DNA from 2 places in the Brenneria izadpanahii genome. Region 2 is predicted to be linked to the other one. Evidence: predicted binding sites of a transcription regulator. Region 2 holds the regulator's gene; the other holds the start of a gene.

Region 1 (8,072 bases), 1.3 Mb from region 2:
ATAGAGCTGATACATCTTGTTCAGGGTACGCAGCAGCGTCGATTTACCGCAGCCCGAAGGGCCGATAAAAGCTGTAACCTGATTGGTGGCGATATCCAGCGTGATGTCTTTCAACGCATGGAATTTCCCATAAAAGAAATTCAGATTACGAACCTGGATCTTACTGGTGGATGTCTCAGTAGCCATACTCATTAAGACTTCTCTCTTTTACACGGATGCTGCGAAGCGGCATCTTAAATTTATTAGTGTTTCTTGGCGGAAAAAATAACGCGCGCCAGAATATTCAGCAGCAGGACACACAGGGTAATCAGCAATACCCCAGCCCAGGCCAATTGCTGCCACTCAACAAACGGACTCATGGCAAACTTGAATATGGTCACTGGCAGGTTAGCAATCGGATGCATAAGATCCGTGCTCCAGAACTGATTGGACAGCGACGTAAACAGCAACGGCGCGGTTTCCCCGGCAATACGCGCTATCGCCAGTAAAATCCCCGTCATAATGCCGGAAACAGACGCTTTCAATGTGATGGCGGAAATCATCTTCCATTTCGGTGTTCCTAACGCGTACGCCGCTTCACGCAGGCTATCCGGCACCAGCTTAAGCATATTTTCCGTCGTGCGGATAACGATAGGCACCTGCAGCAGAGCCAGCGCAATCACCCCGGCCCAACCGGAGAAGTGCTCCATTTTCGCCACTACCAGGGTATAGACGAAAAGCCCGACCACTATCGATGGCGCTGACAGCAGGATATCGTTAATAAAGCGGATAATTTCGGCAATAAACGATTTCCGGCCGTACTCGGCCAGATAGATACCGGCCATAATGCCAAGCGGCGTGCCAAAAATGGTCGCCCACAGGATTAACAGACCGCTGCCGACGATGGCGTTTGCCAGCCCGCCGCCTTCGGTATTCGGCGGCGGCGTCATTTCGGTAAATAACGCCAGCGACATCCCGTCAAACCCTTTGCTAACGGTTGAAACCAGGATCCAAACCAGCCAGAAAAGACCGAACGCCATGGTAATCATGGATAAACACAGGGCAATACGGTTTTTTTGTCGCCGCCAGGCCTGCATTTTTTGCCGTGAACGTATCAATTCCTTTTCTTGTTCCATGCCTAATGTCGCCATCAGCGCGCCCCCTCATTTTTTGTCAGACGCATAATCATCAACTTAGAGAACGCCAGAACAATAAAGGTAATAACAAACAGGATCAGACCCAGTTCCATCAACGCCGCGGTGTGCAGACCTGATTCAGCCTCGGCGAATTCGTTCGCCAGCGCCGATGTAATACTGTTACCGGGCATATACAGCGATGCGCTGTCCAGTTGGTAGGTATTCCCGATAATAAAGGTCACCGCCATGGTTTCTCCCAACGCACGGCCTAACCCCAGCATAATGCCGCCAATCACCCCGTTCTTGGTATAAGGCAGAACGATACGCCAGATAACTTCCCAGGTAGTACAACCGATACCGTAGGCGGATTCTTTCATCATCACCGGCGTTTGTTCAAAGACATCGCGCATTACCGCTGCAATATAAGGAATGATCATGATCGCCAGAATCACGCCTGCGGCCAGAATGCCGATACCAAATGCCGGACCTGAGAACAATGAGCCCACGATTGGAATACCGGACAGGACATTGCCGACCGGCTGCTGAAAATACTTGGCGAATAACGGCGCAAAAACAAACAAACCCCACATACCGTAAACGATACTGGGGATCGCGGCCAGCAATTCGATGGCTACACCCAAAGGGCGTTTCAGCCACCCCGGAGCCAGTTCAGTTAAAAACAGCGCAATACCAAAACTGATGGGTATCGCGATAATCAGGGCAATCAGTGAGGTAACGATGGTGCCGTAGATCGGTACCAGCGCGCCGAATTCCTCGGCGGGAGCATCCCAGTTTTTCGTCCACAGAAAGGAAAAACCAAATTTTTCGATGCTGGGCCAGGAAGCCACGATCAGGGAAACAATAATGCCCCCTAATAACAGTAGCGTCACCAACGCGGCCAATTTCACCAGCGCACCAAAAATGATATCGCCATGCTTTCCGGGGGCTTTGATAGTTGGCTTGTACTCAGCCATGTGTCTCTCTTCTTAATTTAACGATGCTTGATAACAAACAAAAGTGCAGCGAAGGATGGAGAGGAGAGTCATTGCCTCTCCATCCCGTTTATCCTGCTGCACTCAGCGAGATAACCTTGCTACCAAACACAAGGAACGTAGTACAATTTTAGTACACTTAATTTTTAACTAAATTATTTTTCTAATTATATTAATACAATGCTTTACCGCTGCTGTCCTTCACATTGGTCTTCCAGGCGGCACGAATCTGTTCAACCACTTCGGTCGGCAGAATGGCGTAATCCAGCGCCGTAGCCTGAGAACCGCCTTTTTCGTAAGCCCAGTCAAAGAACTTCAGGACTTCAGTGCCCTGCTCGGCTTTCGGCTGTTCTTTTTGAATCAGGATGAAAGTCGTTGAGGTGATAGGCCATGCATCATCGCCTTTCTGGTTAGTCAGATCTTGAGCGAAAGATTTGCTCCAGTCTGCGCCTTTGGCCGCATTACTGAAAGTCGTACCTGTCGGGCTGACGACTTTACCGTCTGCGGACAGCAGTTTGGTGTAAGCCAGGTTATTCTGCTTGGCGTAGGCATACTCAACGTAGCCGATGGAGCCCGGAAGACGCTGAACAAACGCGGCGATGCCGTCGTTACCTTTACCGCCCAGACCGGTCGGCCAGTTAACCGTAGAGCCGGCACCGATTTTTTCCTTCCATTCCGGATTCACTTTCGCCAGATAGCTGGTGAACACGAAAGAAGTACCGGAACCATCGGCGCGACGCACTACCGCAATATCCTGATCCGGCAGCTTGGCGTTCGGGTTCAGTTTGGTAATGGCCGGATCGTTCCATTTTTTGATTTTACCCAGGTAGATATCACCCAGCGTTTTACCATCCAGCGTCAGATCGCCGGATTTTATGCCCGGAATGTTCACAGCCAGCACCACGCCGCCGATAACGGTCGGGAACTGGAACAAGCCATCCTGTGCCAGCTTATCGTCAGTCAGCGGCGCATCGGTCGCACCGAAATCGACGGTTTTAGCAATAATCTGTTTTACACCACCTGAAGATCCGATGCCTTGATAGTTAACTTTATTACCGGTTTCTTTCTGATAGGAGTCAGCCCATTTGGCATAGACCGGTGCGGGAAATGTCGCACCAGCGCCAGTGAGATTGGCAGCGGCAAAAGCGGAAACCGCCGTCAGAGAAAACGTTGCCGCGACAATACTGGCAATAGAGGTACGCATAAGTTTCATAATCCCTCCTGTGGGATACCAAAACAAAAGTTGTGTCGACCCGGAGTCGTGATTAATCAGAGTGTAGTTTGCAGGAGGAAAAATAGGACAGTTGAGTGACAGTAAAATGTACGAAATGTGACATTTTTATGACAGAAGGGGAGATTCTGGCGCTTCTGCATGGAAAGACCGATGTAACTGACTACATTATGCATATAAGAAGTACGAGGATACAGCAAAATCCAGCATAGCAATCGCCCCCCTTTTTTCTATTGTTATGCGAAAATCATCCATGATAAACACGCTCTTATCGACAAATTTACGTTTTACTTATTTTTCGCATTCTGACTTGTTTAGAAGCATGAGCAAGGCGCTTCGTCCTACAATACAATGCAAATATAAGAAAAGCCTGGCTATTCATCAACCAACGACTAATTATCAAACTCCCTAAGACGATAAAAGCAAAAACGAACGTGGATAACGGTAGTTGGCCGTCAAATATAGCCTCCCCTGACAAATACAAGATATGAAACAACCAGATAAAGGTAACAAATAAGTAAAGTCCTTTGTAAATCAAAAGCCCTCTATTTTTGCCTCGGGCCACAAGATAACTGGCTGTAAGAATAGAAATACCGAAAACCATCATAGGAATAGCAAAAGAGATAAAATCCTCAAAAGGCCCCATATCAACCAATTGACTGACTAGAAAACTGAAATTTATGGCGCAGGAAACGACCAACAGCATGGTCAGAAGACTAAGTGCAAAGATATTTTGTCGTGGTAACTGCGCCGGAACTTCAGCAATATAACGCTCCATCTTTAGTGTTGAATGGGAAAGTAATGCTTTTTTTCCTTCATCAATGGCCGCATCAGTTTTTCTCCCGTGTTCAATAAGCTCAGAGAAAGCAGTGCCGCAAAGAAAAGCTATGATTTTCATTTTATGATCGCCAGCGACTGTATGGTTCCAATTACATATTGTCCTGACCGCACGACGTTACCAGGAGCAGCAACAATGCCGCTTACTGCGCTGCCAGTGAAGGCCATCATGCTGGTAATGGTGTTCGTTAACTGCTTTTTTAATTCCATCTGGACAGGTTCAACCGGAAATCGTTTTGGATAGATTCCCGCACGAATAGCCGCTTTTATTTCTTTATTGGAAATACCGGGGTTTTGAATTTTGATGATTTGCTCTGTAAGACGGGCACGATCCTGGCGCGGGTAGCCTTTCAGCCATTCGGTGGCTTTAAGGATCTCATCGTTCTGTAAGTCCGCTTCTTTTAGCGCACCGCCATTTACGTTTTACTTATTTTTCGCATTCTAACTTGTTTAGAAGCATGGGCAAGGCGCTTCGTTCTACAATACAACGCAAAGATAAGAAAAGCGTGGCTATTCATTAACCAACGACCGTACCAAAGCACCGCGAATTCGCCAATGAAGAAAACCATTTTTTTCGTATCATGCAATCCTTCAACAAAGACGGTGTATCCTGATGTCGCAATCAACATAAAAAAAACAATAATAAATAGATAATTAAAAACAACTAATCCCTGCACCAGCCCACGCGAGATAAGACGAGCGGCAGAAAGTAAAATGATTAAGAAAATCGACATAGCGCCAAAATATATCGATATAAAAACGGCAGGCACCAGATGGAAGAGGTATAAAGTAAATACCATATTTACTGAAAACGCTATCAGTAAAATGAGATAAACTCCACCAGCAGCAAAAGGATGGGGAATCGCCTGTTCATAAAAGGGTTTATCAAAATAGTCTTCCATTCCCCGCGTCGAGCGCTCGGTCAGCGTATCTCCCCCTTGCCGGATAGCCGTATCAATCTCTTTCCCATGTGCGATGAGATCCTGAAAAGTGCTGCCAACAATGAGCTCTATCCACTTCATTTTATTGTCGCCAGAGATTGAAGTGTACCCAAAACATAATTTCCTGTACGTCTCACATTACCAGGCGCGGCCACAACACCGCTAACGGCGCTTCCAGCAAATGCCATTGCACTATTAAGCGTATTAACCAACTGTTTCTGCAATTCTTTTTGAATGGGCTCAACAGGAAAACGCTTCGGATAAATTCCTGCGCGGATCATCGCCTTAATTTCCTTATTGGAAATACCAGGGTTTTGAGCTTTGATAATTTGCTCTGTAAGACGAGCGCGATCCTGACGCGGATAGGTTTTTAACCAGTCACGAACTTTCAGTGATGAAATAGATTTCATGGTGTTATACGTTCTTAATACCTCCCTCAGCGCCCCACCCGCTGCCGCAAGCGAGATCAAATCCAAAGCCGTTGAAGTCGCTATATACCAATCCTCTGAATCCAACCAGCTAACAGTTTGAGAATCTAATAATCCGATATCTACTACGCGCAATGTACCGTTAATACATTGAGCCCCCGTCGCCATCGTGCCCGCATAAGCAAGAACAGCTAATGCACCACTGGCGCCAGCAGTGATAGGCATAGCCGAAGATCCGAAAATAAAAACAGCAGCAGTTAGTAACGAAGCGCCACAGGATAAAGCCGTTGATGCAATTTCAACCCCCAATGAAGGTGAAGATACAGCCTCTTTGATGCACTTTCCCGTAAAGTGACTATTAAATTGAGGCACTTTACTAACAACCACATGCGTTACCTGACTATGCGACGGATTGGCATAGCGACGAGAAGGACGAACCAGAAAACTGCGGACGCCATCATTGAAAATGATTCCGGCCTGATTGAACGTGCGATGGCAATCCATTGCCTGCCCCAGCGCTTTAAAATCAAAGTCCGCACCAGCGCTATTTCCCATCCATCGGGAAAAATCGTAATTCATTAATCCTTGTTCAGCAGAATAATTCAGCACAGCCATTATATACCTCCATCCGTTGGGGAAAATTAACGACAATCCATTCTCTTATTACTCACAATAGATTTCAAGGTACGAGAAAAAGACTATGACTGTTCGCAGGATATCACTCGCTGACTGCGGCGATATCCCGACGATACAACGCTTTATTATTATGCCTAACGGACCCGATACCCTGTCATCCCAACTCACCGCCAGCGGCGGAAAACCAATGACGTATTAATACCGCCAAAGGCAAAGTTATTGGACTAGCCGGCACGGCCGCCATTACCTATACGTTCTAGCATAGGCATAGCACCCGTTCGCGGAACGTATGTCGGCGGGCAGTAACGCCAAACCCGCGCTGATTTCGCTTCAGGCAGATTGGCGTTGGTCAACACTTTTAATGGGTCTGGCCATTGCCGCCCAACAGTTTATAGATGGTATCCGGCGTATATTTATCATCCTGGTAATAAATCGCCCAGTCGGTAATTAACCCCAAATCGAGCGGATAAACGCCACCCTCTTTCATCTTATCGATATAGAAAGGATGATTTATTAATTTGCCGCTAAAAGCGTCGCCGTTCATCGACTCAGGTATAAACCACATATGTTCACGCTCTTCCTCTGCCGGGTCGCCGTAGGGAATTCCGCATTTGACCAGAAAACGCCATTCGTTTTCCTGCTGCGGCGCGGCTGATTTATTGAGCAGTTTTGCAAAAAAGCCTTTTTTAATCGGTTCCGCGGGCACGGCATAGTTTTCGAACATCCGGCCAAAGTAATGCCAACGCAGCTTAGCCTTGCGCGACATTTCATACGTCTCGGCGTTGGTCCGCCAGAACATGATGGCATTCTGCTCTTCAAATCCCTTAAAAAACGTCTCCAGCGCCGAATTTTCTTCCGTTGCGCGGAATAGCATACAGGATGGCGTCATGTGAACGTCATCACGATCGGCCCGATCGCCAAGAAACTCGCCTTCAGGCGCATCGGTCAGGTCGTAATTCATATCTTCAAGCGGTCTAAGCTGAACGACGGGTATTGGTTTATTAACGTGACGCAGGCCTTCTTCAAAAGGCAACGCCACCACATATTCATACCCAGCTTGCGTTTGCCCGCACAAAATCGGTTTGTTAAACGTAACCTGCTGGTTTTCAATACAGTTATTAGCAAAGTTTCTGAACAATTCAGGAATGCCGTAATAGGAATTCAGCGTATGCGGAATAACCAGCTCCACTTCGGTTATGCCGCAACGGGTAAGCCCGTGGGTATGGAACCAAAACGCGGTCGGTGGGTTGTTGTTCGGGTCGTAAATGGCGTGAATCGTGTATAGATTCTCCACATCCGGCAATACATCATCTTCCAGCTGGAAGCGCAGCCATTCAGGCGTAAACGCTTTGTCAGCGGCGGAAATATCGATGCCAAGTAATAAATCCGGCACCAACAAGGACAGCATCCTCAGTTGATAACGATAGGAGATCAGCGGATGCTGATTAAAAACACACTCCACGAACACGGCCTGCGGCGAAGCGTTGACTTCGGCAAGCCGTTCGGGCGAGAGAGGATCGGTTGAGTAATACGGCTTAACCTCATCTTCCTCTGAACGATCAAAAAGTTGAATACGAAACGCCAGAGCATCGTCGCCGTGGCGGCAGGTGTAAATAAAGCCGCCCTGTTCATCTTCCGCGTAGCTCACCTCTCCGTCGGTGAAGAAACGCTGCGCCTCTAAATTCTTTTCCAGCAATGGGTAGTTCAACGCTTCAGAAGGAAAAACAACCATGGTAGAGGGCGCGGCTTTACCTTTTCCTGCGGCAATATCCAAATACTGTTGTTTATTGTTCATAATGATCCGTTTTAATCATACCGGAAATTAGCGGGCATTCTAACATGTTAATAGCGCTATAAAATATACGTTTCACGTCCGGTCGCCACGGGGAAAT
Region 2 (8,072 bases):
GGGCATTCGCATTGGTCAGTGAATCCTTACTTTCCTGCCATTGCCGTTGTATCTGTTCTCGGTGCGAAATTTGCCGTTGAATGTGCTGTTCCTGGGTTTCGCTCTGCTCCAGCCATGCGGTTATTGCGGCGGATTGTTCGGGATCGAAATCCCCTTGTAAGCGCTTACTGACATCCTGCCACTGTTGCAGCAAACGCTGGCGCTCTTCATCTATTCGGGTGAGTTCAAGCCGTTGTTGTTCAGTCTGTTGTTGTTGTGAAACCAACTGCGCTTCGGCGCGCGTCAGCGCGCTTTCCAGATCGCTGACTTCCTGACGTAACAGTTGCAAGCGTTGCTCGGTTTCCGATGGCTGTAATGCCTGATAGCGGTCGATTGCCGGATGGTGCGTTGAGCCGCATAGCGGACACTCGTCGCCAGGCTGTAGCCGCTTCCTCTCTTCCTCCAGCTTAACGATGCGCATTTCCAACTGGTGATGTTTATCCAGGTCGGCTAAATGCTGGCGGCGCTGAGCGTATTCTTTGCTTTGCTGTTTGCGTTGTTCTTCCAACCGGCCGATTTGCGCCTGTTGCTGAGCCTGATGCGTTTCCAACTGCCGCCGCTCCTCGCCCAGCCGCTGAAATAAGGCGCTGAGCGTGGCCAATTGCTGGCGGTCGGGACGTTGCGCGATGGAGCGGCTAAGTTGCTGATGCAACGCGGCAAGCGGCTGGCATGCTTCCTGTTCTTGCAGACTTTGCTGATGCAGGGCGAACTGCTGCTGAACCCGATCGGCTTCATGCTGCTGTTTGGTTTGTTGCGCGGCTAACTGAGCCGTTTGATGCTGTAACTGTTCCGACTGTCGCGTGTAGCTTTCCTGCTTGTGGCGCAAATTCGCCAGTTCGCTTTCAAGCTGTTGCTGACGCTGAAACTGGGTCCGCCACAGGGAAAGGTTTTCCCCCCAGTGTTGGTGATGCGGGTGCTGCTGGCGATAGCTATGAAGTTGCTCGCTCCGTTGTTGGGCAAGCTGGCGCCGTTGCGCTGTTTGCGCCAGCTTGAGCCGATCGTCCTGTTGACGTTTTTGCGCCTGTTCCAGTTCTTGCCGCAGTTTTATACCCTGCTGTAGCAGGCTGTCTATCTGGTGATCCAGCGGTATCACGCGTTCACGGATCAATACCTCCTGCTGCTGGCGGTAATCAACGTGCCGGCGCCAGGTTTGCTGCGCCTTTTCTTCCTCTTGGCGCAGCGCGGCTACGGCGGATAGCTGCGTTTTTTGCTGCTCGGCCAGGCCGGCGATGCGCTGCGACAGCGCCGCGGACTCCTGTTGGTAACGATCCCTGTTTTGCTGGAAGGGTCTGAGTTTTTCCGCCGGTTCGTTTTGCGCCAGACGTTCGAGTTGGGGCTGCGCCTGCTGGATAGCGGTTTGCGCCGCGTCGCGCTGCGTTTTGCCGGCCGTCAGCGAGTGCAGATACCGATCCTGCTGTTCAAACCAACGCTGATAAGTTAGTGCTTGCTCTCGCTCGGCAACCAGCTCTTGCTCCCGCTGCGTTAATAATGACAGCTGCGTTTCCAGCGACTGGCGCTGTTCATCATTCAGTAACTCAATTCCTGACGCGCGCGCCTGCAGCGTCTCTAACGCTATCCTGGCCTGTTTGTGCCGATCGAAAACGCGTTCGGATATGAGCCCGTAAATATCGGTGCCGGTCAGCTCTTCCAGCAGTTCGGCGCGGTCATTGGCATCCGCATTCAGAAACGCGGCGAATTGCCCCTGCGACAGCATCATCGAGCGGGTGAAGCGACCGAAGTCCAGCCCGGTTATTTCGGCGGTCATGCTCAGTTTTTCGGTCAATTTTTCACACAGTATCCTGCCGTCATTGATACGCGCCAGCTCCGCTTTCGGGGTTTGCAGATTGCCGTCGGGGGAGTTTCTGGCCCGGCGCTGGCTCCAGAAGGCGCGATAGCCGACGCCTTTGACTTCGAACTCCACTTCGGCAAGGCATTCGGCCGTGTTGCGGGTCATCAGTTCATTCTGGCTGGCGGTGATGCTTTTTAGTCTTGGCGTTTCGTGATATAGCGCCAGGCAAATCGCATCGAGCAGCGTGGTTTTCCCCGCGCCGGTCGGGCCGGTGATGGCAAACAGCCCGTTGCTGGAAAAAGGTTCCTGCGTGAAGTCGATTTTCCATTCGCCTTTCAGGGCGTTGAGGTTTTTTAACCGCAGACTGAGTATTTTCATTCGGCGCGCTTATCCTGTTCCAATTCTTCAATAACCTGATCGAACAACGCGCGCACGCGCTGCCGACGATTTTCCTCCAGGTCGCCGGCCGCCGCCAGCCGCCGTTCAAAAACGTCATGTACCGTCAGTTCATTCAGCGTTTCCTTTTCCTGCCGCACAATCGCCTGCATGTGCTGTTCGCGGGCGCGGCGTAGCAGCAGCACTTCAACGGGTAAATCCTCGGTCAGCGCCTGAATGCGCTTTTGCATATCGTTCAGATAATCCTGGGTGCTGATTTCGATATCCAGCCACACCGTTTTTTCGCCCTGATAATCATTGAAGGCGGAGAGTTGGCGCTCAATGTCGGCCAGATTGCCTTTGATGAGCCGCATTGGCTGCGTCATCGGGATCGCAAGCGTCTCTATCGCTGGCGGGGTATCTGGTTCGAAGCTGACCAGACAAACGGATTTTTCACTGCCCAGTTCATCAAAACTGAGCGGAATAGGGGAACCGCTGTAACGAATATGTTCGCTTTTCGTCACGCGTTGCGGACGGTGAATATGTCCGAGGGCAATATAGTCCGCCGGCGGAAACGCCTGGGCCGGGAAGGCATCCAGCGTACCGATGTAGATATCGCGCACCGACTCGGAGGCGGTGACGCCGATGGTCGTCAGGTGGCCGGTGGCGATGATGGGCAACGGCAGCCCCAATCTTTCGCGCGTCTGGCAGGCCAACTGGTAGCACTGCCGGTAATGCTCGGTGATGGCGTCCTGCAATGCCTGTTGTTTTTCGTCGCCGGATTGCCCGGCCTGGCTGACGATCAGATCGCGCGGACGTAGAAAGGGGATCGCGCAAAGCACGGCGCCGGGCTGCCCCTGGCGGTTTTTCAGCACAAGCGTCTGTTTTTCGATATCGCCGTCAGTGCTGGCAACGACCTGCGTGTTCAGACGGGCCAGCAATTCCCGTGATTCATTCAGGGTGGCGACGGAATCATGGTTGCCCGCTAATATGACTAACTGACAGCCTTTACGCTGTAAATCGACAACAAAACGGTAATACATTTCCCGCGCATAACTTGGCGGAGAACCGTTATCAAAGATATCGCCTGCTACTATTACTGCATCCACCTGATGTTGTTCGACCTGAGCAATGAGCCAGTGCAGAAACGCTTGATGTTCGGCCGCGCGGCTCTTGGTATAGAAATATTGCCCTAGATGCCAGTCGGCGGTGTGAATAATACGCATGGAACTCCCTGAACGGCGTGTAATCGCAATGTCTCTGATTATAAACGGCCTGTGAGCGCGCTGTCGTTGCGAAAACATAAGTTTGGAAAGCGGTTCGAAAATATGCGGCAAGGTGGAACGTTTTTTCGCGATGGGCTGGAGAGCCCGCCGCCTTTCGGGTCGTCACTCCGTGACGTGGAAAAATGCGCCGGCGTTTTTTTCATAAATCTGTCACAAAACTGACGCATAATGCACAGCGCATGCTAACAGCGACGATGATTAACGGCAGGATTAACAATGGCAAGACGCATATTGGTCGTGGAAGATGAAGCACCGATTCGTGAAATGGTATGTTTTGTACTGGAGCAGAATGGTTATCAGCCCGTCGAAGCTGAAGATTATGACAGCGCGGTAATGCAACTGTCAGAACCTTTTCCTGAGCTGGTATTGCTGGACTGGATGCTGCCGGGCGGATCGGGGTTGCAATTCATCAAGCATATGAAACGTGAAGCGCTGACTCGTGACATACCCGTCATGATGCTAACCGCCCGGGGCGAAGAAGAAGACCGGGTGCGCGGGCTGGAAGTCGGCGCGGATGATTACATTACCAAACCTTTTTCTCCCAAAGAGTTGGTGGCGCGCATTAAAGCGGTCATGCGCCGCATTTCGCCAATGGCCGTTGAAGAGGTGATTGAAATGCGCGGCTTGAGTCTGGATCCCTCCTCTCACCGGGTAACGACGGAAGAACTCGCGCTGGACATGGGGCCAACGGAGTTTAAGCTGCTGCACTTCTTTATGACTCACCCCGAACGGGTTTACAGTCGTGAACAGTTGCTCAATCACGTTTGGGGCACTAACGTTTATGTTGAAGATCGCACTGTTGATGTTCATATCCGCCGGCTGCGTAAAGCGCTGGAAACCAGCGGCCATGATAAAATGGTGCAAACCGTTCGAGGAACGGGGTACCGTTTTTCAACGCGCTATTGAAGGTTGTCGTACCGGAGAAACATCAACGTGCTAGAACGTCTATCATGGAAGAGGCTGGCGCTGGAGCTGGCTTTTTTTTGTCTGCCCGCGCTTTTGCTGGGGCTGGTATTTGGTTATCTGCCCTGGTTTCTTTTCGCCGCTGTTTTGATTGTGCTTTGCTGGCATTTTTACAATCAGCTTAAACTCTCCTACTGGCTGTGGGTCGATCGCAGTATGACGCCGCCGCCCGGACGCTGGAGCTGGGAACCGCTGTTCTACGGCCTTTATCAAATGCAATTGCGCAACCGCCGGCGGCGGCGCGAATTGGCATTATTGATTAAGCGTTTTCGTAGCGGCGCCGAATCGTTACCGGATGCGGTGGTGATTACCACCGAAGACGGCACCATTTTCTGGTGCAACCGGCTGGCCCAGCATCTGCTCAATTTCCGCTGGCCGGAAGACAGCGGGCAAAATATTCTCAATTTGCTGCGCTATCCTGAATTCGCCAGCTATATGAAAGGGCGGGATTTCAGCCGTCCTCTCACGCTGCAACTGAATAACTCCCACCACGTTGAATTCCGCATTATGCCTTATTCCGAGGGGCAGTTGCTGATGGTGGCGCGCGACATTACCCAGATGCACCAGTTGGAAGGGGCCAGACGTAATTTCTTTGCCAACGTGAGCCATGAGCTGCGTACGCCTTTGACCGTATTGCAAGGATATTTGGAAATGATGCAGGATGACGCGCTGGACGACTCTCTGCGCAGTAAGGCTCTGAATACCATGCAGGAGCAGACGCGGCGTATGGACGGATTGGTCAAACAGCTGCTAACCCTGTCGCGTATTGAAGCCGCCGCTACCATCGATCTCAGCGAGAAAGTCGACATGCCTCTGATGTTGCGCGTATTGCAGCGCGAGGCTCAGGCGTTAAGTCAGGATCGCCATGAGATTGTGTTCCGCGTGAATGAAAACCTTCATGTTTTCGGCAACGAAGAACAGCTGCGCAGCGCCGTTTCCAATCTGGTCTACAACGCTATTAACCATACGCCGGCAGGCACCCGTATCGAGGTTTGCTGGCAAAAAACGCCTCAGGGCGCGCAGTTTCAAGTCAGCGACAACGGGCCGGGGATCGCGGCGGAGCATTTGCCGCGTTTGACGGAGCGATTTTATCGCGTCGATAAAGCGCGCTCGCGGCAGACCGGCGGCAGCGGGTTAGGCCTGGCGATTGTTAAACATGCGCTGACCCATCATGATTCCCGCTTGGAAGTTATCAGTGAGTTCGGTTTAGGCTCTCGTTTTGTGTTTACGCTGCCGAATAGGTTGATTGTGCCCGCCTCTCTGGCCGAGAATACAGCGAACCTCTAAGCCTGACGGATAATTTTATTCATGAAATCCGCCGTTAATATAATCGCGGGCGCTATTTTAGCGTTGCTCGGTTTTTTCTGCATGGCGCAACCACCTCAAATGTTGGCGGGTAATCTCTCCAGCGCGGGATCGGATACGCTGGCTAATCTGATGTCGCGTTGGGCGGCGGATTTCAGCCGGCGCTATCCCGGCGTGAATATACAGATTCAGGCTGCAGGCTCTTCTTCCGCGCCGACTGCGCTGGCATCGGGCTCCGCACAGTTGGGGCCGATGAGCCGGGCCATGAAATCCAGCGAGATCGATGCTTTTGTTCAACGCTATGGCTACCCGCCGCTGGCTGTGCCGGTCGCCATGGATGCGCTGGTGGTGATGGTTAATCAAGATAATCCATTGCCGGGGCTGAATTTATCGCAGTTGGATGCGATTTTTTCCATCACCCGGCGCTGCGGCGGGCATCAGCCGGCAAAAAACTGGCGCGATCTGGGGTTGGGCGGCAGTTGGGAAAAGCGATCGCTGGTGCGTTATGGGCGTAATTCTGCCTCGGGAACCTACGGCTTTTTTAAGCAGCGGGCGCTATGCGGCGGCGATTTTCTGCCCCAGGTTAATGAGCTTCCTGGTTCCGCCTCTGTGGTGCAGGCCGTTTCGGCCTCGACCGAGGCGATTGGCTATGCCAGCGTTGGATTTATTACCAGTGGGGTAAGAATGGTGCCGTTGGCATCTCAAGGTACGGATTATGTGTATCCTTCCATGGAGAATATACGTAACGGACGTTATCCATATACCCGCTATCTGTATATCTATGTTAATAAAACGCCGGGCCAACCGCTGGAAGCGCTGACGTCCGCATTTTTGGATCGGGTGTTGTCGCATGCCGGCCAGACATTGGTCAGTCAGGAAGGTTATTTACCGTTACCGGAAGAGACGCGCCGGGCGGCCCGCCAGCAGCTTGGTCTGACTACGCCGGCTCCCCCTTTTCAGCGTTAAGTCTCTCTCAGCCGTTTTTTATTCTCATTAGGCTATCACCCGACTATCCAACCGCTACGCCGATTAAGCCGGCGGGTTGCGCGCCGTCGCCTTATTTTTTGCCATAAGATGAATATATGGTTATAATTTGCGCGCTTTAGGCATTTATTGCTGTTTTTATTGCAATGTGGTGCGATTAAATGCGCAAATCATGTATTGGGTAAATCTGTATTGTTAATTGTATATTCCAAATACATCAATTAATACAGTCAAAAACTCTGCTTTTTAGCGAAAGGGTTGTCTTCTATCGCTATAAACGTTTTACTTAGCCCGCAATATGGCTGTGCGACAGAATATAATTCTTATAAGTTCATATGCCGTTCGTTTTTTAATCGGCGGCGGCAGTCGGCAGCGCAGTTTTTCTTCTTATTTTTCGTTTCGATTGATACAGGCAACACGACATAATTATGAGTCATCGTTTAACTTCCAAAGATATCATGGCATTAGGTTTTATGACCTTCGCCTTGTTCGTCGGCGCGGGGAACATTATTTTCCCGCCCATGGTGGGCTTACTGGCGGGCGAACACGTCTGGCTGGCCGCCGCCGGCTTTTTACTGACTGCCGTGGGATTGCCGGTACTCACCATTATCGCGCTGGCGCGTACCGGCGGCGGTATTGATGCATTAAGCTCCCCCATCGGTAAAAAAGCGGGCGTGGTATTGGCGACGGTCTGTTATCTGGCTGTTGGTCCGTTATTCGCCACGCCGCGCACCGCCACGGTATCGTTTGAAGTCGGACTGGCGCCGCTGGTAGGAAACGGCGCTTCTCCGTTATTGATTTATAGCCTGATCTATTTTGCGATTGTCATCGGCATTTCGCTGTATCCGGGGCGCTTGCTGGATACCATCGGACACATTCTGGCCCCGCTGAAAATCGCCGCCTTGGCGGTACTGGGGATTGCCGCGATACTGCTGCCGGCTGGTTCTCCTCTCCCGGCGATTGAAACCTATCAACGCGTGCCGTTTTCCAACGGTTTTGTGAATGGCTATCTCACTATGGATACGTTGGGCGCGATGGTGTTCGGCATCGTTATCGTTAATGCGGCCCGTTCGCGCGGCGTTGACAACGCCAAGCTGTTGACGCGTTACACCATCTGGGCCGGTCTTATTGCCGGCGTCGGCCTGATGCTGGTCTACCTGAGTTTATTCCAGCTCGGCTCCGTCAGCGGCGTTTTAGCGCCGGAAGCCCAGAATGGCGCCGAAATTCTGCATGCTTACGTTCAGCATACCTTTGGCGCTATGGGCAGCAGTTTTTTGGCGTTGCTGATTTTTATTGCCTGTATGGTAACGGCGGTCGGCCTGACCTGCGCC

What was found. Region 2 encodes PhoB, which activates phosphate uptake and scavenging genes when phosphate is short. Its sites were predicted from a motif close to CTGTCATAAAACTGNCNNAT; they were not measured.
Region 1: pstS (phosphate ABC transporter substrate-binding protein PstS) is a predicted target of PhoB. The motif match lies at 3,436-3,455, and genes of this name have one in related genera.

Annotation. Positions count from the first base shown of each region.
Region 1 covers NZ_CP050854.1:5,253,958-5,262,029, reverse strand. The annotation lists gene pstB (phosphate ABC transporter ATP-binding protein PstB) at 1-192, opposite strand, end outside; gene pstA (phosphate ABC transporter permease PstA) at 243-1,130, opposite strand; gene pstC (phosphate ABC transporter permease PstC) at 1,130-2,089, opposite strand; gene pstS (phosphate ABC transporter substrate-binding protein PstS) at 2,280-3,320, opposite strand; gene HC231_RS23470 (hypothetical protein) at 3,619-4,236, opposite strand; gene HC231_RS23465 (hypothetical protein) at 4,592-5,197, opposite strand; gene ssp4 (Ssp4 family T6SS effector) at 5,194-6,159, opposite strand; gene HC231_RS23455 (DUF4026 domain-containing protein) at 6,539-7,975, opposite strand.
Region 2 covers NZ_CP050854.1:3,943,347-3,951,418, reverse strand. The annotation lists gene HC231_RS17645 (AAA family ATPase) at 1-2,206, opposite strand, end outside; gene sbcD (exonuclease subunit SbcD) at 2,203-3,429, opposite strand; gene phoB (phosphate response regulator transcription factor PhoB) at 3,706-4,395, shown strand; gene phoR (phosphate regulon sensor histidine kinase PhoR) at 4,423-5,739, shown strand; gene HC231_RS17625 (PstS family phosphate ABC transporter substrate-binding protein) at 5,761-6,723, shown strand; gene brnQ (branched-chain amino acid transport system II carrier protein) at 7,170-8,072, shown strand, end outside.